3 regions of the Dactylosporangium maewongense genome follow, and region 2 is predicted to be linked to each of the others. Evidence: riboswitches for the same ligand, from Rfam matches in the RefSeq annotation. Region 2 holds a riboswitch; each other region holds the start of a gene.

Region 1 (7,304 bases), on a different contig from region 2:
TGTGGATAACCCCTGTGGATAAAGTTCCCCCAGAACGATCCTGAGGCGGAATCCAAACACCCCAAGATTTCGCCCCCAGCCGTTCTGATTGGCGTTTTCGGCGTTTGTACGACTAGCGCCAGCCCGTCGCCCGTACCCGGCCGCTCCGGCGGCACCCTTCGCAAGTCATTCAGACACACCGCCAAGCGCTGCTACGGTCAGCGCGCCCCCTCACCCACCCGACGGGCCACGACGGCCCTCCGGTCGAGCGTGACGACCGTGCCGTAGACGCGCCCGATCGCCGCGACCACATGCGGACCCTCTCACCGACGCGACCGACGTCAAACAACAGCCGCACATTCTTGCTCGAAGCCACGCCCCGTCGTGCCGCGACCGCCATCGCCCAGGGTCGCAACATCTCAACGCCGCGGTCTCCCAGGCGAACTCCGCCCAGATACACCGCGGTCCGGGCCGCTGCTCCGTTCTGCAGCTGCCCGGACCGTCGGCCGGATCGTTCACCGCGGACGTCGCCGCGGCCGAGAATCTCAGTACTACTGCTCCCGCTGCTGGCCGCGCTGGTCGACACCGATGATGCCGACGATGCGCTCCAGGTCGTCCACGGTCGCGAACTCGATCGTGATCCGCCCCTTGCGCTGGCCGATGTCCACCTTCACCCGCGTGTCGAACCGGTCCGAAAGCCGGTCGGCGAGGTCCGACAGCGCCGGCGCGTGCGGCTTGGCCCGCCGCTGCGGCGCCGCCTTCTTCGCCGTGGCGCCCTCGGACACCGCGAGCGAGACCATCTCCTCGGTCGCCCGGACCGACAGGCCCTCCGCGACGATCCGGTGCGCGAGCGTCTCCTGCTCCTCGGAGTTGTCGAGTCCGAGAAGCGCGCGGGCGTGCCCGGCGGACAGCACGCCGGCGGCCACGCGACGCTGTACCTGAGCGGGCAGGTTCAGGAGGCGGATCGTGTTCGAGATCTGAGGGCGGCTCCGGCCGATGCGCCGCGCCAGTTCCTCGTGGGTCGCGCCGAACTCCTCAAGGAGTTGCTGATACGCGGCCGCCTCTTCCAGAGGGTTGAGGTTGGCGCGGTGGATGTTCTCGAGGAGCGCGTCGCGGAGCATCGCGTCGTCGCGGGTCTCGCGGACGATGGCCGGGATCGCTTCCTTGCCGAGCGCCTGGGCCGCGCGCCAGCGACGCTCGCCCATCACGAGTTCGTACTTCTTCTGCGTGCCTGACTCGTCGTCCGACTCAACCGGCTCGGTGAGCTCGCGGACGACGATCGGCTGCAGGAAGCCGACCTCCTGGATCGAGGTCTTCAGCTCCTCGATCGCATCGTCGTCGAAGACCTGCCGGGGCTGCTTCGGGTTCGGCACGATCGACGTCACCGAGATCTCGGCGAACCGCGCGCCCGGCACCGGAGCGAGCTGCTCCACCGGGGAGTCGACGGCGGTCACGCCGTTGGTCGGGGCGTCGGTCTCGGCCGGGGGAGTCGCCAGCGCGGTGGCGGTGCCGCCCGTCGCGCTCTCGGCCGCCGGCGCGGCGGTGGGGATGAGGGCGCCGAGCCCCCGTCCGAGACCTCCACGTCGGTTCGACTTCATGCCACTCCTCCAACCTGCGCATCGTGCGCACCGCGCAGCGCGATCTCCTGCGCCGCCTCGAAGTAGCTCACCGCACCGCGGGAGCCCGGGTCGTACGTCATCACGGACTGGCTGTAGCTCGGCGCCTCGGACACGCGAACGTTGCGGGGGATGACCGCGTTCAGACACTTCTCGCCGAAGTGGTTCCGGACGTCCTGCTCGACGAGATCCGCGAGGCGGGTCCGCCGGTCGTACATCGTCAACAGCACCGTCGAGATGTCGAGCTTCGGGTTGAGGTGCGACCGCACAAGCTCGATGTTGTTCGTGAGGGCCTGCACGCCTTCCAGGGCGTAGTACTCGCACTGGATCGGGATCAGGACCTCTTCGGCCGCGACGAGCGCGTTGACCGTCAGCAGGCCGAGCGACGGAGGGCAGTCGATGAAGATGTAGTCGTAGTTGCTCCCGCCGGCCTCGATCGCCCGCTTGAGGCGCGACTCACGGGCGACGACCGAGACCAGCTCGATCTCGGCGCCGGCGAGGTCGATCGTCGCGGGCACGGCCCACAGGTTCGGGATGCCCTCGACCTGCTGGGTCACCGCGTCGAGCGGCGCGCCGTCGATCAGGCAGTCGTAGACGTCCGGCACACCGGAATGGTGGGGGACGTTCAGACCAGTGGAAGCGTTGCCCTGCGGGTCGAGGTCGATCACCAGGACACGATTGCCGTGCAGCGCCAGGGCGACGGCGATGTTGACCGCCGTGGTGGTCTTACCCACGCCGCCCTTCTGGTTCGCCACACACATCGTGCGCCGCCGTGGCGGACGGGGCATCGTGATCTCCCCGCTCGGGTTGAGGATCTCCACGGCGCGCTTTGCCTCCTGAGCCAGCGGGGGGTCTTCGGTTTCACGTGAAACATACGCGTCTGTCATGGCGCCCTCGGTATCCGCGGTGACGACGGACGGGTGTGGCCGGGGGGACGGACTGCTCCGTCGCTCGGACCTCATATCTGCTCTCGTCTCGGCTTTCGCTTCGTCTGCAGCGGATTGTGAATCGGCTCTGGGCACGACCGGTTTTCCGCCCCGGCCGTAAACAGTACCGGTAGATGCGCGATCGACTGGGCCGCTGCCGCGAAAGTCCACCGTGGTGCCGCGTGTCGTTTCGGCCGGGTTGTCGACCCGCGGCTGGGGCACGGGCCGCGCGGGCGGGCGAACCCCCCAGCCCTCGATTTCCTGCCCGTCGGATCCCTGCGCATTCAACGCTTGGGCGACCGACTCTGGACTGTCCGACTGATGGGTCCCGTGCCCGTAGTCCGGACCGGGAACACCGGGCTCGCTCACTGCACCGAAACCGGGGTGTGCGACGTGCCCGGCGGCCGAGCCGTAGAGGCCTCCGGCGCCGGCGGCCGCTCGCGGACCTATCGGTGTTTCACGTGAAACATGAGAGCTGCCATCGCCGTAGTCCGGACCATCACCGCTGTCGCGCACCATGTCAGTCCCGTCCCGCTCGGAAAGATGTGCACTGCCGGCCGTCAGCGACGTTGTGCCCACCTCCGGCGCACCGCCCGACGCGAGGTCTCGAGTGACTGCGGTGACCGGCGCCGGGAACGCAAAAACGGCGCGCGGCCAGCCTACGGCGCACAGGCGACCAGAGCCATGGCCGATCGGCGAGTCGTTGGTCTTCTCACTCGCATTCGGCCGTAAGAAGACCAGAAAGCCGTCGACTCGGCGGAGGAGACCGCCGAGTCGCTTGGTCGGTACGGCCGGCCAGCCGCTGTTGCAGTTTCTGATGTCCATCGTCGAACCCCCGCGTTCCCCGTGTCCGGAGGACGCTTTCGGCCCGTCCCCCGGTTTACCGCCCGCGCTTGGCCTTCCGGCGCTGCGCGACTTCCCGCTCCCGCACGACCTCGACGACCGTCGTCGGCTCGGCGAGGACGGCGTCCCCGCACAGCCGTACCGACGGCGCGCCCGCTCCAAGCCGGCTCAGGACTTCTGCGTGCTCGGCGATCTCCGCCGCGGCAGAGGATCCCTTGAGCGCGAGCAGTCGCCCACCGACGGCGGTGAGGGGAAGACACCATCCGGCAAGCCGGTCCAGCGGTGCGACTGCTCTGGCGGTGACGACATCGGCGAGGGGAAGCTTCCCGACGCACTCCTCGGCCCGCGCCCGGACCACGGTGGTCCGCTCGAGGCCGAGCGCCGTCACCGCTTCGGTCAGGAACGCGGTGCGTCGTGCGAGCGGCTCGACCAACGTGACGAACAGGTCGGGACGAGCCACTGCCAGCACCATACCGGGCAGGCCGGCGCCGGAGCCGACGTCGACGACCGTGGCGTCCGATTGGATGAGTTCGCTGAGGACGGCGCAGTTGAGCATGTGGCGTTCCCAGATGCGCGGCGCCTCGCGAGGGCCGATCAGCCCTCGCACCACCCCGTCGGTGACAAGCAACTGAGCGAACCGCTCAGCCAACGGGAGCCGATCGCCGAACACCTTCTCGGCGGCCGGCAACACCTCGTTCGGAACAGCACCATCCATGCGGTCAAGCAAATCACGCCGCCCCCGCGCGACCGGCCACTGGGGACAGATCGGCGCACGGGGGCGGCAAGAAGAGGGCCGCTCGAAGACGCGGCCCCCGATGTTTCACGTGAAACGTCGCTCCGCGGCCGTCACGGCGTTGCGGAAGAGCATGGCGACCGTGGTGGGGCCGACCCCGCCGACGCGCGGCGTGATGGCGCCCGCGACCTCCGCGCACGACTCGTCCACGTCGGGCAGGAGCCGCCGGCCGGAGTACCGGACCCCGCCGCCGATGACTGTCGCGCCGGGCTTCACGTGCTCGGGCTGGATGATGCCCGGCACGCCGGCCGCGGCGATGAGGATGTCGGCCCGCTGCGTGTACCGCGGCCAGTCCGCGACGCCCGTGTGCACGACCGTCACGGCGGCGTTGGCGGTCGGCCGCTTCTGCGACAGGAGCATCGCCAGCGGACGGCCCAGCGTCGCGCCGCGCCCGAGGATGACGACCTCCCTGCCGCTGACCGGGATCTCGTAGTGCGCGAGGAGCGCCTCAATTCCGGCGGGCGTGCAGGGGAGCGGCCCGGGCATGCCCGCGGCAAGACGCCCGAGGTTCAGCGGGTGCATGCCGTCGACGTCCATGTCCGGATCGACCCGCTGCAACGCGACGTCGTAGTCAAGGTGCTGCGGCGTCGGGTACTGAATGAGCAACCCATGCACGTCGGGGTCAGCGTTGAACCGGTCGATGACCGCGTGCAGCGCCTCCTGCGTCGTGTCTGCCGGCAGGTGCTCGTGCGGCGACTCGAACCCGAGCTCCGCCGCCTGCCGCTGCTTGATGCGGATGTACCCCGCGCTCGCATCGTCATCGCCGACAAGGATGGTCGCCAGCGAGGGCACAACCCCCTGCGCGCGCAACGCCGCCACCCGCGTCGCAACGTCAGCCAGGATCTTCTCGGCGACAGGAGCGCCGGGCAGGAGAACAGCAGTGGTCGTGGACATACGACTCCCCGACGTGAGGACCCAGGCGGTCGACCCTCACAACTCGAGCTCCCCGATGGTCCGTCCCATCCCGGTGCCGCCAGTCGCGTCTGCCACCCATTGTCCCCGATCCCATCCCCTCCCGACCACGCGGGGACGAACCCCGACGAAGGAATGCAGGAACGCTTACAGCCGACACGCCCCACCCAAGACGCCATCACCAGCCCTCGTGACGCGCCGCCCGCCCCTGTACGGCCGTCAGTCGCAAGACCGGGCAGACAGGACCGCGTCGACTCCCGCAACGTGCGGACGACGCTTGTGGCGCCAGCCTGCATCGCACTCGGGACCAGCTGTGTGGGTCCGGCGCGGGCGGGGGCGACCGGCGCCCTTGGCATCCAGCAGTGTGGTGATCGAAGGCCGGTCCTGGTCGTGATGACGGCCAGAACACTCCTTCGATCAAGCGCCGGTACAGGGGTCAGCACTTCGACTGCTGCCCGCCAGGACTCGAAGGAACGGTCAGGACCCACGACCCGGACACGGGAAGGCAGCGCGGTGCTCGAACCAAGGAGCACGGCGCGTGGATGACGTTCGGACGCGATGCCGAGAGCAAGAGGGGCAGGCGGCCGACTTGGACGCAGGCGCAGGGCAGTTGCACAGACGCACCGGGCCCGCGGTACGAGGGTGCGGGATCTTCCCCTCGATACAGAGCGCGGCGCGCGGGCAGCGTGGGACACAACGCACTACGGGGAAGGCGACAACCCGGACGCGAAGGCGGTGACCGGCCACAGTGCAGTCGGCGCGAAGCTCGACTCGACCGAAAGCTAAAGCCGGGGCGCGCAGCACGGACGGGGACACAGACGCAGAGGACGGAACGTTCGCCAAGAGACGGGGCACGGAGCCGGGGGCGAGCAGTCGAAGTGCCGACCCCTGCATCATGTTGCCTCGGTCGGACAGGTGCGGACGTAGGGCACGAGCTCCGGAGGCGGGGCATGGTGCCACCGGACACGGGGGCGGGGCACGCGACACAGGCGCAAGGCACGGACACCAGAGCGCGGAAGCACGGGGCGCGCGAAGAACAGTGCGCGAGGGCACGGCGAGCAGCGACCGACTGGTGCGTGGAAGAGCGAGGCCCGTATGCGCCCCCGCGAGATGCGTGCGGGGGCGGACGCGGGGGACAAGGCACGGAGTCGGAAACGTGCGGGGGCGTGGGCGAGCAGAGCGGAGACGCGTCGGGTCAGGACGCATCGTGTAGAGAGGCAGACAGGTGGGTGTACGGAGGTGAGCCGCAAACGGAAAGCGGGGCGCCCCGTCATGGGGCGCCCCGCTTCGCGGTGGGCTTGGGTCAGGCGACCGGGCGGACCACGATCCGGCGGGCCGGCTCGACGCCCTCGGACTCGCTCTCCACGCCGGGGAGGGCGTTGATGACGTCGTGGACGCACTTGCGCTCGAAGGCGCTCATCGGCTCCAGGCGGACGGCCTCGCCGTACTCCTTCACCTTCTCGGCGGCGTTCTTGGCGATCGCGCCGAGCTCCTTGCGGCGCAAGGCCCGGTAGCCGCCGACGTCGAGGAGGAGACGGCTGGGGGAGCCCGTCTGCCGGAAGACCGCGAGGCGGCTCAGCTCCTGCAGTGCCTCGAGGGTGGCGCCGCGCTGGCCGACGAGTGCCTGGAGGCGGCGGCCGGAGCCGTCGCCGCCCTCGACGACCTCGACGACGGGGCGGCCGCTGACGACGAGCTCGTCGATGTCGCCGTCGTAGTCGAGGATGTCGAGGAGGCCTTCGACGTAGTCGGCCGCGATCTCGCTCTCCCGGAACAGGTCGGCCGCGGCACGGCCGTTGCTGCCGCCGGAAGCCTTCGCCGATTCGCCGTCGCTGGAGTCGGCGTCCTCGTCGGCCTCGTCCGTGTCGTCGGCGTCCTCGATCTCGTCGAGGTTGGCGTCCTGATCCGCAGCGTCGTCCTCGGTGCCGCGCGCGTCGAGATCACTGGTGGTGTCGGTCACGAAACTCATCTCCGCTTGTTTGGGGCGCCGAGGCGCCGTCACAGGTCGTCGGTGAGGGGTGGTGGTGCACAGGGAGCGCCGCTCGCCGGCCCGGGGAGGGGTGGGCCGGCGGGGTCGCATCAACCCGACTGCCGCTTCGCGGCGCCACCCTTCTTCGGGTTGATCGGCTTGGCGCCGGGCTTCGGGGCAAGGGCCTTGCCGTTGGCCTGGGCCTGCTTGGCGGCGGCCGCCGCGGCCTGCTGCGCCGCTGCCTCGTCCTTGGCCTTGCTGAGCATCGA
Region 2 (7,304 bases):
CTGCGTGCGCAACCACCCCCGTAGCTCCAGCGCCCGCGCCTGCGGGGTGAGGTCGAGCAGGGCACCGATCTTCGCCAGCGGCAGCCCGAGCGACCGGAGCCTGGCGATCAGCCGGGCCCGGGGCAGCTGGTCCGGCCGGTAGTAGCGGTAGCCCGTCGCCGGGTCCACCTCGGCCGGGATGAGCAGCCCCTGCTCCGCGTACAGGCGCAGGGCCTTCGGCGACAGCCGCGAGGCCGCCCCGAACTGCCCTGCCAGCAGGTGCTTTCCGTCCACGCCCCCGAGTCTGCGGCCTTCCCTTGGGGCAAGGTCAAGGACCCGCCGCCGCGTCAGCCGATGTACGCGAGCGCGAAGCCGATCGTGGGGATGCCGAACAGGATCGACACCACGGCCATCTTCGTGATCGTCGGGCGGCGGGTCAGGACCGCGTAGGCGGCGAGCAGGACCGGTGTCATCAGCAGCTGCGGCACGAGCGTCGAGCGCGGCACCAGCACGTCCAGCCATGCCAGCAGCACGCAGAACGCCAGCGCCGCCGCCCACAGCGCGACGCCGAGCCGGTGCGCGGACCGTGGACCGAACCGCACGGCGAACGTCGTGTCGCCCGCGCCCGTGTCGGCGGCCAGGTCGGTGACGGTGGTCGGCACGTACAGAGCGGCGGCGAAGAGCAGGCCGATCAGCCCGAACTGCCACGGGAACTCCCACGGCGGCCGGGTGATCGCCCAGCCCGCGGCCGGCGACACGACCCCGACGACCAGCGCGTTGACCGCGACGTCCCAGCCGGGCCGGGTCTTCAGCCGCAGCGGCGGCACGCTGTACGCCCAGCCGAGCAGCAGCACCCCGGCGACGCCGAGCACGAACAGCGGACCCACGTACAGGGCGGCCGCGACGCAGGTGACCGCCAGCCACCGGTACCACACCCGCAATCGCCTGGCGGAGACCGCTCCGGTGACCAGTGGGGCCGTCGCCTTGCGCGGGTTGTCGCGGTCGCTGCGTAGGTCCTGCAGGTCGTTCTGGGCCAGCACCGCGCCCCAGATGAGCGGCCCGAGCACCAGCAGCGCCACGAGCGCGCGCCCCCGGTCGGCCGGCGCGGGCAGCCAGTTGTGACCCGCCAGCACCGTGCCGAGGTACGCCGGCACCCACGACACCGGCCAGAACCATGGCCGCGAGACCGCGACCAGTACCGCGGCCGGACGTTCCAACACCGCCGTCATACCCCGATCATCGTCCTCGATCCCTGTGTCCGCACTGAGAGCCGCGTCATGCCGGGGGCCGCCGTGCCTCCGGGCTCAATGGCAGAACAGCCGGATTCCCGTCCGGACGAGGGTGATGCCGCGGCGGTCGCACTCGGCGGACACGTCGGTGGAGCGGATCGAGTCGCCCGGTTCGGTGATGTACCGCGCGCCGTGCCGGGCGGCGTGCTCCACGTTGTCGGCGAAGGGCAGCGCCCCGTCGGAGACGAACGCGATCCCGTCCCTCCCGGCCAGCCAGGCCGCCCGGTTGTGGCGGGATTCAGCCGGTACGTGGCGGCCATGACCCCGTCGAGCGGACCCGCGGTCGCGGCCCCGGCGGGCGACACGTGTTTGAACGACGCCGCGACCGGCCCGCCGAGCGCGGCCGCCGCCTCCCGCACCAGCTGCCAGGCCCCGGCCGCGTCGAGCACGTTCACGAACGACGGCGCCCCGTGCAGGAACCGCAACGGCGGCCGCCCCGGGTCGAGCGATGTCATCTTCGCGGGTCGCTGGTGCGGGTTCATGCCATGGCGCAGGTCCACCGTGCCTCCGTTTCGCAGGACGTCTGCTTCCCGGAGGCGCCCAGGCGGACGGCGCCACACCCATCGATCCGGCCGGTCCCCGGTGGTGTCCACCCGCGCCAGTAGCGGCCACCCGCAGCCTACCGGCCCTCGGCGGTGCGTTGTCACGGGCGAACTCGCCAGAGGCGTGAGCGTGACCGCCTGCCCGAGCAACCCATTTCCGCGTGCTGTACGTGTCTATCGCGATGATGATGCGAATTCTGAGGCGCGGCCGGCGCCCGCACGACGACGAGTTCGTCGCGTACTACGCCGCCCGCGCCGGACACCTGAGAAACACCGCCTTCCTGCTGTGCGGGGACTGGCACCTCGCCGAGGACCTGACCCAGACTGTGTTCACGAAGCTGTACCGCGCGTGGGGCCGGATCGACCGGCACGACGTGCTCGACCAGTACGCGCGGCGGGTGCTGCTGCGGGCCTTCCTCGACGAGCGCCGGCGTCCGTGGCGGCGGGAACGCCCGACGCCCGACGACGAGGTGCTCGACGCGAGCGTCCCCGACCAGCGGGGCGTCGAGGACCGGCAGGTGCTCAAGCGGGCGCTGCTGCGCATCCCGAAAGGGCGGCGGGCGGTGCTGGTCCTGCGCTTCTGGGCGGACCTGTCGGTCGAGCAGGTCGCCGACGTGCTCGGCTGCTCCACCGGCACCGTGAAGAGCCAAACCGCCCGCGGCCTCGACAACCTGCGCGAGGTGCTCGGCGACACCCTCGAAGACCTCAGACCGACCAGCCCCGGAGGACTCCAGTGAACGACGTGAAGATGCTCTGCGACCTCGCCCTCGACGACGCGCCGCCGCTGCGTGAGGCGGAGCGGGTCCTCGCGGTCGCCGCCCGGGCCGCGAGGACCCGCGACCGGGTCGTCGCCGCCACCGCGGGTCTCGCCGGCGTGACGGTCGCGGCGGCCCTGGTCGCGCCCGCGCTGCTGCCGTCCCGCCCGACGGCCCCCGCGCCGTTCGTCGCCGTGCCCGCCGCGCAGCCCACCGCTTCTCAGGTCGCGTCCGCGGCGCCGGTACCGTCGGCGCAGGCGCTCCCGACGCACGACCGCGCCGTGTACGACCTGCTCGTCGCGGCCCTGCCGGCGGGGTACTCGGGACACACCCAGTACCCGTTCGCCGGTCCGAGCACGCCGGCGATGCGCCTGGACTCGCCGACCGGTTCGGCGCTCGTGGTGATGTCCGCCCACGTCGTCGTCTCGGACGGGCACGGGGAGGGCTACCTCGGCGCGTACCTGGCGCAGACCAGCGAGACCGTGCCGCCCGGCGGCCTGTGCGCCCTGCCTGACGCGGGCCGCGACTGCCGCATCGTCGACGTCGCCGGCGTGCCGGTCGTGGTCTGGCTGGAGGACCACGGCGACGGCGGCGACGTCATCGTCGCCCGCCGCTACCTGCAGGGCGGCCACTTCAGCGTGACCGCTCAGCGCACCGTCCCCGTCTACCCCCACGACACCGCCACCGACCGCAAACCCGCCCTGGACAAGGCGTTCCTCACCGCGGACCAGGTCGCGGCGCTGGCCGGCAACCCGGCGATGCTGCCCTGATGCCGTCCTAGCGAGGCAGACGCGTGGCGTCGGCGACCAGCCGGCGCCACGCCAGCTCCGCCGGCCTTCCCACGGCCTCGGCGCCGGTGCGGTCGCGCTCCCCGCAGCGCCGCCGGTCGTCGGTACAGTGGCGGCATGCTGCGGCGTGAAGGTGACGTGCTGCTGGCGCCGTGCGCCCAGTGCGGCGGCATCAGCCGGAGCTGGCCGGAGGAGTCCGTCATCTACGGGCGCATCGAGTCGTCCGTCTCGATGCAGTGCGACTGCGGGGCCGAGGGTGTGGCCTGCGACTGGGGTCCGCTTATCGGAATCGCCCGGGAGGCGTTCATCGCCCGCGTCGGGCTCGCCCGGGTGCACGCCGACCCCGAGGTCAACCGTCCGGTGCGGGTGCGGCTGCTCGCGGTGTTCCGCCGGGATGGGATGACGATCGCCGAGGCCGTCGACGCCTACGCGCGCCTGACGGGCGACGGCATCATCGACACCCCGGCCGTGACGCAGTTGCTCGCCGACCGGCTGGCCGCGGCGGGTGGGGCGGTCACGACAGCTGCGGGTACACCGTCCTGAGGTCGGCGGCGAGGGCCTGCTTGGCGCCGGTGGCGGCGTCGTCGACGAGGATCTCCAGGTCGCCCCGGGCGACGCCGTCGGCAACGGCGGTCGCGACGGCCGCGGGGTCGAGCTTCGGCACGTCCCAGCGGGACATCATGTCGGTGTCGGCGGCGCCGAGGTGGGCGCCGGAGACCTGGGTGCCCTGGGCGGCGAGCTCGAGGCGGATGCCGTTGGTGAGGCTCCACTCGGCCGCCTTCGCCGCGGCGTAGGACGTGGCGTTGAGGAACGTGATCCACGACAGCACCGACAGGAGGTTGACGACGGCGCCGCCGCCGTTGGCGGCCAGGATCGGGGCGAAGGCGCGGACCACGCGGAGCGTGCCGAAGAAGTGCGTCTCCATCTCGAGGCGGATGTCGTCGAGGTCGCCGTCGACGAGGTTGGCGAACGTCGCCACGCCGGCGTTGTTGACCAGCAGCGTGACGTCGCCGGCCGCGGCCGCGGCGGCCTCCACCGATGCGGCGTCGGTGACGTCGAGCGGCAGGACTATCGCTCCGGGCAGGTCGACGGATCGCGGGTCGCGGGCCGTCGCGTACACGGTCGCGCCGCGGGCGAGCAGCTCGCGGGCGATGTGCAGGCCGAGGCCGCGGTTGGCGCCGGTGACCAGCGCGACGGATCCTTCGATCTTCATGGTTACCTCCTGAAGTGGTCCGATCACGGTATGGCATCGACGCGCGGCTGGAGATCAGCCTTTGCGGCTACGGCGGATCGCCCAGAGGACGAGGGCGGCGCAGACGGCGGTGAGCGTCAGCGTCGCGACGGTGATGGCGTTCTCGAAGCTGTGGGTCGCCGCGGCGCGGGTGCCGACGTCCGTCAGCGGACCGACGAGCGCGGCGGCCACGATCGTGCCCGTGACGGCCATGCCGACGCTGCTCGCGACCTCCTGGCTGGTGTCGTTGAGCGCGGCGCCGATGGAGGTCTGGTCCTCGGGCAGCCCGCGCATGACCGTCACGGCGGCGATGATCATGACGACCCGCATGCCGGCGGCCGTCAGTACCAGCGCGGCGGCGATCCAGGCGTAGTGCTGCCGGCCGAGGAGGCCGTAGATCAGCAGGCCCGCGATGACGGCGGCCGCGCCGACCGGGCCGGCCAGGCGGGCGCCGATCTTCTCGACGAACTTCTCCACGAACGGCCCGACCGCGAGCATGGTGACGATCTGCGGGAGGTTGCCGAGCGCGGCCTGCGCCGGTGACCAGCCCCAGACGAGCTGCAGCTGCAGCGAGACGCTGAAGGTGAGCACGGCGAGCCCGAGGCCGATCGCCGCCTGGTACGCGAGGCTGGCCGACACCGACGGGCGCTTGAGCAGGGCGAAGTCGAACATCGGGTGGGCGGTGCTGCGCTCCCGGATCACGAACCCGAGCGCGCTGAGCACGGCGCCCGCGCCGGCGAGCCACGGCTTCGCGTGACCCCAGCCCTCCTCGACCGCCAGGGTGGCCGTCCACAGGGCGAGGATGATCGTGGCCGTGCCGAGCAGGGCGCCGGGCAGGTCCAGCGGCGAGCGGTTGCGGTGCATGGGGTCGTCGGCGGGGACGCCGAAGCGGATGCACGCGATCGCGAGCGCCGCGATCGGCACATTGAGCAGCAGCAACGCCTGCCACGGCAGCACCTGGATCACCAGTCCGCCGACGGTCGGCCCCACGGCCAGGCCGACGAGGCCGACCGAGGAGATCAGGCCGGTCGCCCGCATCAGGAGGTTCTCCTGGTCGAACAGCCGGAAGCACAGCGCCATCGTCCCGGGTGCGGTCATGGCCGCGGTGACGCCGATGACCGCCCGCACCGCGACGAGCTGGCCCGGCGTGCGGACCGCCAGCACGGCGAGGCTGGCGAGCGCGAACAGGCCGAGTCCGATGAGCATGACCCGCCGGGTCCCGTACCGGTCGGCGATGGAGCCGAACGCGATCATCAGGCCGCCGAAGAGCAGCGAGTAGCCGGAGGTGATCCACTGCAGGTCGGCGGCGGAGGCGTGGAGGTCCCGCGTGATGGTGGGCAGCGCCACGTTGAGCACGGAGTTGTCGAGCATCTCCACCAGGAAGACGACCGACAGCCCGAGGATGGCTGGCCAGACCGCCCGCAGGGAGGTGGCCTGCCCCGGCTTGCGCACCTCGATGACGTCGACACTCATCTCGCACCCCCTTCTGGAATGTCATTCCATTACTCTCCGATTCTGGAATGACATTCCAGTCCGTGTCAAGATGGAGGCATGCCACAGACACCCGCCAAGGGCCGCACCGCACGACTGTCGAGAGAGGTGGTGGCCGCCGCCGCCGTCGAGCTGCTCGACGAGCACGGCGAGCGCGGGCTCACGTTCAAGCTGCTCACCGAGCGGCTCAAGACGGGTGCGGGCGCGCTGTACTGGCACGTGGCGAACAAGGACGACCTGGTCCGCCTCGCCGCCGACCGGGTCATGGGCGACGCGCTCACCGGCGGCGCCGACGCGTCGCTGCACACGCTGGCCCTCGCGATCTACGACACCTTCGAGCGGCACCCGTGGGCCGCGTCCCACATCGGCGTGGTCCCACCGCAGCCCAACGCGCTGCGCCTGCTGGACCGCATCGGCACGCTGGTCGCGAAGACCACGCTGCCGCCCGAGCGCCACTTCGTGACCGCCACGGCCATCTTCAACTTCGTCACCAGCGTCACCGCGCAGGAGAGCAGCAACGCCGCGACCGCCGCCGCCGGCGTGAGCCGGGACACGGTCCTGGCCGAGCTGGCGGCGCAGTGGGAGGCCCTCGACCCGGCCGCGTTCCCGTTCCTGACCCGCGCCGCCGCCGACCTGCGCGACCACGACGACCGCGACCAGTTCGTCGCCGGCCTCGACCTGCTCCTGGACGGCCTGCGCCTGCAGGAGCTCAAGCTCGACACCGCGACGGACCCCGACCGCCCCTGACCGCTCCCCTGACCACTCCCGGACCACTCCCGGACCGCGACGGGGACGGTGTCGCGGGGCTCCAGGAGCGCTCCAGTCCCGCTGCACCGGCCGCGAACAGGCTGGTCCGTGAGCCCGCGCCACGCGGGACGCTCACCCTGGAGGGCATCCATGGCACTGTTCGCCGTCTTCACGCACCAGAACCCCATCGGGATCAGCTCCGACGAGTTCCGGCACCGGCTGCCGGAGGGCTTCGGCTACATCCAGGGCCTGATCGACAAGGGCATCATCAAGCACAGCTGGATCGTCGTCGGCCAGTCCGGCGGGCTCAACATCTACGAGGTCGCCTCGCACGAGGAGCTCACCGACGTCCTGTACGGCAACCCGCTCTCCTCGCACCTGCGCCTCGAGGTGCTGCCGCTGTCGACGCCCGGCGGGTTCGACGTCGACGCGTTCGCCAACCGCGACCTCGCGCCCGCGGGCTGAGCCCGTGCGGGCGCTCG
Region 3 (7,304 bases), on a different contig from region 2:
TCTGGCGCACCCGAAGGGCCCGCTTGACTCTCCCGCCACTGGAGACCTGACGCTGGTCGTACCGACGCAGCAAAGGAGACGAAGATGGAGAATCCCTACGCGGAAGAGGCCGAGCAGCGGTGGGGCCAGACCGAGGCTTACCGGCAGTCGGCGGAGCGGACCGCGAAGTACACGCCGCAGGACTGGGAACGCATCAAGGCCGAGGCGGCCGCGAACACGGCGGCGTTCACCAGGGCGTTCGTCGACGGCGAGCCGGCGCAGGGGGAGCCGGCGATGGATCTGGCCGAGGCGCACCGGCAGCACATCAGCCGCTGGTTCTACGACTGCGGCAGCGAGCTCCACCGCGGCCTCGGCGACATGTACGTCGCGGACCCGCGCTTCACGGCGAACTACGACACGGACCACCCGGGCCTGGCGCAGTTCATCCGGGACGCGATCCACGCGAACGCGGCGCGCGCGTAACGAAGAAGGGGGGCCGAGGCCCCCCTTCTCAGATGTCAGGCCGTCTCGGTGATGGGCCGGTCGACCCAGCTCATCATCGAGCGCAGCTTCTGGCCGGTCTCCTCGATCGGGTGCGCCGCACCCTGCTCGCGGAGCTTGGTGAAGTTGGGGCGGCCGGCGTCGTCCTCGGCGATCCACTCGCGGGCGAACTCGCCCGACTGGATCTCGGCGAGGATCTTCTTCATCTCCTCCTTGGTCCGGGCGTCGACGACGCGCGGGCCGCGGGAGTAGTCGCCGTACTCGGCGGTGTCGGACACGCTGTAACGCATCCGGGCGATGCCGCCCTCGTACATGAGGTCCACGATCAGCTTGAGCTCGTGGAGGCACTCGAAGTAGGCGATCTCCGGGGCGTAGCCCGCCTCGGTGAGCACCTCGAAACCGGTCTGGACGAGCGCCGAGGCGCCGCCGCAGAGGACCGCCTGCTCGCCGAACAGGTCGGTCTCGGTCTCCTCCTTGAACGTGGTCTTGATGGCGCCGGCGCGGGTGCCGCCGATGCCGGCCGCGTACGCGAGGGCGAGGGCGAACGCGTTGCCGGTCGCGTCCTGCTCGACCGCGACGAGGCACGGCACGCCCTTGCCGTCCACGAACTGGCGACGGACCAGGTGGCCCGGGCCCTTCGGGGCGACCATCGCGACGTCGACGTCGGCGGGGGGCGTGATGAACCCGTACCGGATGTTGAGACCGTGACCGAAGAACAGCGCCTTGCCGGCGGTCAAGTGCGGCTCGACCGACTCGGTGTAGAGGGAGCGCTGCGCGGTGTCGGGCGCCAGGATCATGATGACGTCCGCCTCGGCGGAGGCCTCGGCCGGCGAGAGGACCCGCAGGCCCTGCTCCTCCGCCTTCGCCCGGCTCTTGGAACCCTCCGGAAGGCCGACGCGGACGTCGACACCGGAGTCACGCAGGGACAGCGCGTGGGCGTGGCCCTGGCTGCCGTAACCGAGGACCGCGACCTTGCGGCCCTGGATCAACGACAGGTCGGCGTCGTCGTCGTAGAACACCTCGGCGGACATTGTGTTTCCTTTCAACATTTGTCAGGACGCGGCGCGCAGCGCCGGGCCCGTGGTGATGGAGCGGGAGCCACGGCCGATGGCCACGACGCCGGACTGGACCATTTCCTTGATACCGAACGGCTCCAGGTCCCGGAGCAGCGCGTCCAGTTTTTCCGACGTGCCGGTGGCCTCGATCGTGAGGGCGTCCGGCGAGACGTCGACCACGCGGGCCCGGAACAGGTTCACCGTCTCCAGGACCTGAGAGCGGACCGGCCGCTCGGCGCGCACCTTCACCAGCAGCAGCTCGCGCTGGACGCTGGCGTTGCCGTCGAGCTCGACGATCTTCAGGACCTGCACCAGCTTGTTGAGCTGCTTGGTCACCTGCTCGAGCGGGCTGTCCTCGGCGTTGACGACGATCGTCATCCGGGAGACCTCGGGGTGCTCGGTCTCACCGACCGCGAGGGAGTCGATGTTGAAGCCACGGCGGGCGAACAGGCCGGCGACCCTCGCGAGGATGCCCGGCTTGTTCTCCACCAGGACTGACAGGGTGTGGGTGGTCATCTCAGACGTCGTCCTTATCGAACTTGGGCGCGACCCCGCGGGCGAACATGATCTCGTCGTTGCTGGTGCCGGCGGCGACCATCGGCCACACCATGGCGTCCTTGCCGACGACGAAGTCGATGACGACCGGCTGGTCGGTGACCTTCATCGCCGCCTCGATCGTGGCGTCGACGTCCTGCTTGCTCTCGCAGCGCAGGCCGACGCAGCCGAGCGCGTCGGCGAGCTTCACGAAGTCGGGGATGCGGTGCTTGTGGGTGCCCAGCTCGGTGTTGGAGTACCGCTGGTCGTAGAAGAGCGTCTGCCACTGCCGGACCATGCCGAGGTTGCCGTTGTTGATGACGGCGACCTTGATCGGGATGCCTTCCAGGGCACAGGTGGCGAGTTCCTGGTTGGTCATCTGGAAGCAGCCGTCGCCGTCGATCGCCCAGACGACCTTGTCGGGCCGGCCGACCTTGGCGCCCATCGCGGCGGGCACCGCGTAGCCCATCGTGCCGAGACCGCCGGAGTTGAGCCAGGTCGCCGGGTGTTCGTACTTCACGAACTGCGCGGCCCACATCTGGTGCTGGCCGACCCCGGCGGTGTAGATCGCCTCGGGACCGACGATCGCGCCGATGCGTTCGATGACGTACTGCGGGGCAAGGGTGCCGTCGGACGGCTCCTCGTATCCGAGGGGATACCGGCCGCGGATGTCGTCCAGCGTCGCCCACCAGTCGGTGAGCGCGACCTTGTGCCCCGCGGTGTGCTCGGCGGTGACGGCGCCGATCAGCTCCTCGATGACGTGCTTGGCGTCGCCGACGATCGGCACGTCCGCCACCCGGTTCTTGCCGATCTCGGCGGGGTCGATGTCGGCGTGGATGATCAGCGCGTTCGGCGCGAACGTGCTCAGGTCGCCGGTGACCCGGTCGTCGAAACGGGCGCCGAGGGTGATCAGCAGGTCGGCCTTCTGCAGCGCGTAGACGGCGCCGACGCTGCCGTGCATGCCGGGCATGCCCAGGTGCTGCGGGTGCGAGTCGGGGAACGCGCCGCGGGCCATCAGCGTCGTGACGACCGGCGCGCCGGTCAGCTCGGCGAGCTTGCGCAGCACCTCCGACGCGTGCGCCTTGATGACGCCGCCGCCGACGTAGAGCACGGGCCGCTTCGCGGCGGCGATGAGCCGGGCCGCCTCGCGGATCTGCTTGCCGTGCGGGTGGAGCGTCGGGTGGTAGCCGGGCAGGTCCAGCGTCGGCGGCCACTTGAACGTCGTCTGCTTGACCAGCACGTCCTTGGGGATGTCGACGAGGACCGGGCCGGGGCGGCCGGTCGAGGCCAGGTGGAACGCCTCGGCCAGGATCCGCGGCAGCTCCTCGCCGGTCTTGACCAGGTAGTTGTGCTTGGTGATCGGCAGCGTGATCCCGGCGATGTCGGCTTCCTGGAACGCGTCGGTGCCGATGGAGGCCGAGGCGACCTGGCCGGTGATCGCGACCATCGCGACGGAGTCCATGTACGCGTCGGCGATCGGCGTGACCAGGTTGGTCGCGCCCGGGCCGGACGTCGCCATGCAGACGCCGACCTTGCCGGTGGCCTGCGCGTAGCCGGTCGCGGCGTGCCCGGCGCCCTGCTCGTGGCGGACCAGGATGTGCCGGACGGACTCGGAGTCGAACAGCGGGTCGTACGCGGGGAGGATCGCGCCGCCGGGAATGCCGAAGACGACGTCCGCGCCGAGCGCCTCGAGCGACCGCACCAGCACCTGAGCGCCGGTCAGAAGCTCCGGCTTCTTCTCTACGGCCGTCTTGTCCGACCGGTCGGCGGCGGCCGGCGCGGTGGAGCCCGGCGGCGTCGCCGGAGCGGCGGGTGCGGCCGGGTGCGCTCGGTGGGCGAGGACTTCAGGCGTGGGTCTCGTCATCGCATTTCGCACTTTCGCTCGAATGGTGTCTTGGTCGCGGCTAGGACTGGCTTGGACATGAAAAAACCCCTCCGTGCGATGCACGAGGGGCTAGCGCGCTGACGGCAGGCGTCGGCGCGCTAGATGATAAGTACTCGCAGCGACCTCGACGACATTCCCCCACTCTTGCGCATCTCACCGCCCGAGTCAACCGGTCCCACGATCTGGAACGTGTCAGACTCACAAGTATGCCCGAGCTGCGATCCAAAACCTCCACTTCTGGTCGCAACATGGCCGGCGCACGCGCCCTCTGGCGCGCCACCGGCATGACCGACGCAGATTTCGGTAAGCCCATCGTCGCCATCGCCAACAGCTTCACGCAGTTCGTGCCGGGCCATGTCCACCTGCGCAACCTCGGGATCATCGTCGCGGACGCGGTCGCCGAGGCCGGTGGGGTCGCCAAGGAGTTCAACACCATCGCCGTCGACGACGGCATCGCCATGGGCCACGGCGGGATGCTCTACTCGCTGCCCAGCCGCGAGCTCATCGCCGACGCCGTCGAGTACATGGTGCAGGCGCACTGCGCCGACGCGCTCGTGTGCATCTCCAACTGCGACAAGATCACGCCCGGCATGCTGCTCGCCGCGCTCCGCCTCAACATCCCCACCGTCTTCGTCTCCGGCGGCCCCATGGAAGCCGGAAAGACCGTCGCGATCGAGGGCGTCGTGCACGCCAAGCTCGACCTCATCGACGCGATGATCGCCTCCGCCAACGAGGCGGTCACCGACGAGCAGCTGGGCCAGATCGAGCGCTCCGCCTGCCCGACCTGCGGCTCCTGCTCCGGCATGTTCACCGCCAACTCGATGAACTGCCTCACCGAGGCGATCGGCCTCGCCCTGCCCGGCAACGGCTCCACCCTCGCCACCCACAGCGCCCGCAAGGCCCTCTTCGAGCGGGCCGGCTCGCTCGTCGTCGAGCTGTGCAAGCAGTACTACGAGGGTGATGACGCGTCGGTACTGCCGCGCGCGATCGCCACCCGCGAGGCGTTCGAGAACGCGGTCGCCCTCGATGTCGCCATGGGCGGGTCCACCAACACCGTCCTGCACCTGCTCGCGGCCGCCCGCGAGGCCGAGGTCGACTTCAGCGTCGCCGACATCGACGGCATCTCCCGCCGGGTGCCGTGCCTGTCGAAGGTCGCGCCCAACAGCCCCAAGTACCACATGGAGGACGTCCACCGCGCCGGCGGCATCCCCGCCATCCTCGGCGAGCTCAACCGCGCGGGCCTGCTTCGGGATGGGGTCCGCAGCGTCCACTCGCCCGACCTGTCCAGCTGGCTGGCCGAATGGGACATCCGTTCCGGGAACGCTTCCGAAACCGCGCTCGAGCTCTTCCACGCCGCGCCCGGCGGGGTCCGCACCGTTGAGCCGTTCTCCACGTCCAACCGCTGGGCGACGCTCGACACCGACGCCGCCGAGGGCTGCATCCGCTCCAAGGAGCACGCCTACAGCGCCGACGGCGGCCTCGCGATCCTGTTCGGCAACATCGCCCCCGACGGCTGCGTCGTCAAGACCGCCGGCGTGCCCGAGGAGAACCTCGTCTTCCACGGCACGGCACGGGTCTTCGAGTCGCAGGAGTCCGCGGTGGACGGCATCCTCGCCAAGGAGGTCGTCCTCGGTGACGTGGTGGTCATCCGGTACGAGGGCCCGAAGGGCGGGCCGGGCATGCAGGAGATGCTCTACCCGACGTCGTTCCTGAAGGGGCGGGGCCTGGGGCGCGCCTGCGCGCTCATCACCGACGGCCGCTTCTCCGGCGGCACCTCCGGCCTCTCCATCGGTCACATCTCGCCCGAGGCGGCCGGCGGCGGGCTCATCGCCCTCGTCGAGGACGGCGACCGGATCGAGATCGACATCCCGCACCGCTCGATCAGCCTCGTCGTCGACGAGGACGTGCTGACCGCGCGCCGCGTCGCGCAGGAGAAGCGCGAGCGGCCGTACACGCCGCTGGACCGGCAGCGACCCGTCTCGGCGGCGCTGCGCGCGTACGCGTCGATGGCCACCGCGGCCAGCGACGGCGCCTACCGCAAGGTGCCGTAACGGTCGTCACCCCGGGCCAGTTCGATCGGATCGGCCCGGGGTTTCCGCCCGGTCGTGCACTAGCATCGGTGGTACTGCGACTGGCGCACATCAAGGTGGAACCGACCACCGGGGAGCTTCCTGCATCGCTGGCACCGCGCGCCTGGGTGCCACGGTCACCCGTATGGGAGGAAGCCCCATGCATGTTCCCGCCCTGCCGTCGATCACCTCGGCCGACCCCGACCTCGCGGACCTGATCCAGCGCGAGGCCGCCCGGCAGCACGACACGCTGCGGATGATCGCCTCGGAGAACTACGTCTCCCAGGCCGTCCTCGAAGCGACCGGCACCGTCCTCACCAACAAGTACTCCGAGGGCTACCCCGGCAAGCGGTACTACGAGGGCCAGCGCTTCATCGACCCGATCGAGGAGCTGGCGATCGCCCGCGCCAAGTCGGTCTTCGGCGTCGAGCACGCCAACGTGCAGCCCTACTCCGGCTCCCCCGCGAACCTCGCCGTCTACATGGCCCTGGCCGCCCCCGGCGACACCGTCATGGGCATGGCCCTGCCGATGGGTGGCCACCTCACCCACGGCTGGTCCGTCTCGGCGACCGGCGCGTGGTTCCGCCCCGTGCAGTACACGGTCCGCCGGTCCGACGGCCTCATCGACTTCGACGAGGTCCGCGACATCGCCCTGCGGGAACGCCCGAAGCTGATCTTCTCCGGCGGCACGGCCATCCCCCGCACCATCGACTTCCCGCGCTTCGCCGAGATCGCCCGCGAGGTCGGCGCGGTCCTCGTCGCCGACGTCGCGCACATCGCGGGCCTCATCGCCGGCGGCGCGCACCCCTCCCCCGTCGGCCACGCCTCCGTCATCACGACCACCACCCACAAGACCCTCCGCGGCCCGCGCGGCGCGATGCTGCTCTCCACCGCGGAGTACGCCAAGGCGATCGACAAGGCCGTCTTCCCCGGCCTGCAGGGCGGCCCGCACAACCACACGACCGCGGGCATCGCCGTCGCGCTCCGCGAGGCGGCCCAGCCGTCGTTCCGCACCTACGCCCACCAGATCGTCGCCAACGCCCGCGCCCTCGCCGCCGCCCTGCTGGAGCGCGGCTTCGACCTGGTCTCCGGCGGCACCGACAACCACCTCATCCTGATCGACCTCACCGGCAAGAACATCGGCGGCAAGCCCGCCGCCCGCGCCCTCGACCGCGCCGGCATCGAGACGAACTACAACACCGTCCCGTACGACACCCGCAAGCCCTTCGACCCCTCCGGCCTGCGCATCGGCACGCCCGCCCTCACCACCCGCGGCCTCAC

What was found. Region 2 has a riboswitch for ZMP and ZTP ahead of ABD332_RS60265 (hypothetical protein). Riboswitches for the same ligand answer to the same signal wherever they lie in the genome.
Region 1: another riboswitch for ZMP and ZTP. It lies ahead of ABD332_RS39525 (bifunctional 5,10-methylenetetrahydrofolate dehydrogenase/5,10-methenyltetrahydrofolate cyclohydrolase); the one in region 2 lies ahead of ABD332_RS60265 (hypothetical protein).
Region 3: another riboswitch for ZMP and ZTP. It lies ahead of ABD332_RS38540 (serine hydroxymethyltransferase); the one in region 2 lies ahead of ABD332_RS60265 (hypothetical protein).

What each region holds. Positions count from the first base shown of each region.
Region 1 is NZ_BAAAQD010000019.1:188,598-195,901, reverse strand. Features, by position in the region: gene ABD332_RS39540 (ParB/RepB/Spo0J family partition protein) at 531-1,577, opposite strand; gene ABD332_RS39535 (ParA family protein) at 1,574-2,809, opposite strand; gene rsmG (16S rRNA (guanine(527)-N(7))-methyltransferase RsmG) at 3,402-4,079, opposite strand; gene ABD332_RS39525 (bifunctional 5,10-methylenetetrahydrofolate dehydrogenase/5,10-methenyltetrahydrofolate cyclohydrolase) at 4,185-5,051, opposite strand; ZMP/ZTP riboswitch at 5,064-5,148, opposite strand; gene ABD332_RS39520 (Jag family protein) at 6,373-7,035, opposite strand; gene yidC (membrane protein insertase YidC) at 7,146-7,304, opposite strand, start outside.
Region 2 is NZ_BAAAQD010000026.1:109,346-116,649, forward strand. Features, by position in the region: gene ABD332_RS46190 (MerR family transcriptional regulator) at 1-273, opposite strand, end outside; gene ABD332_RS46195 (UbiA prenyltransferase family protein) at 327-1,208, opposite strand; gene ABD332_RS46200 (hypothetical protein) at 1,284-1,421, opposite strand; partial or broken gene ABD332_RS60265 (hypothetical protein) at 1,553-1,828, opposite strand; ZMP/ZTP riboswitch at 1,800-1,884, opposite strand; gene ABD332_RS46205 (SigE family RNA polymerase sigma factor) at 1,999-2,547, shown strand; gene ABD332_RS46210 (hypothetical protein) at 2,544-3,335, shown strand; gene ABD332_RS46215 (hypothetical protein) at 3,471-3,896, shown strand; gene ABD332_RS46220 (SDR family oxidoreductase) at 3,868-4,566, opposite strand; gene ABD332_RS46225 (MFS transporter) at 4,621-6,057, opposite strand; gene ABD332_RS46230 (TetR/AcrR family transcriptional regulator) at 6,136-6,822, shown strand; gene ABD332_RS46235 (muconolactone Delta-isomerase family protein) at 6,973-7,287, shown strand; gene ABD332_RS46240 (zinc-binding dehydrogenase) at 7,292-7,304, shown strand, end outside.
Region 3 is NZ_BAAAQD010000018.1:239,054-246,357, forward strand. Features, by position in the region: gene ABD332_RS38515 (TipAS antibiotic-recognition domain-containing protein) at 85-462, shown strand; gene ilvC (ketol-acid reductoisomerase) at 498-1,511, opposite strand; gene ilvN (acetolactate synthase small subunit) at 1,533-2,051, opposite strand; gene ABD332_RS38530 (acetolactate synthase large subunit) at 2,053-3,933, opposite strand; gene ilvD (dihydroxy-acid dehydratase) at 4,161-6,005, shown strand; ZMP/ZTP riboswitch at 6,072-6,160, shown strand; gene ABD332_RS38540 (serine hydroxymethyltransferase) at 6,184-7,304, shown strand, end outside.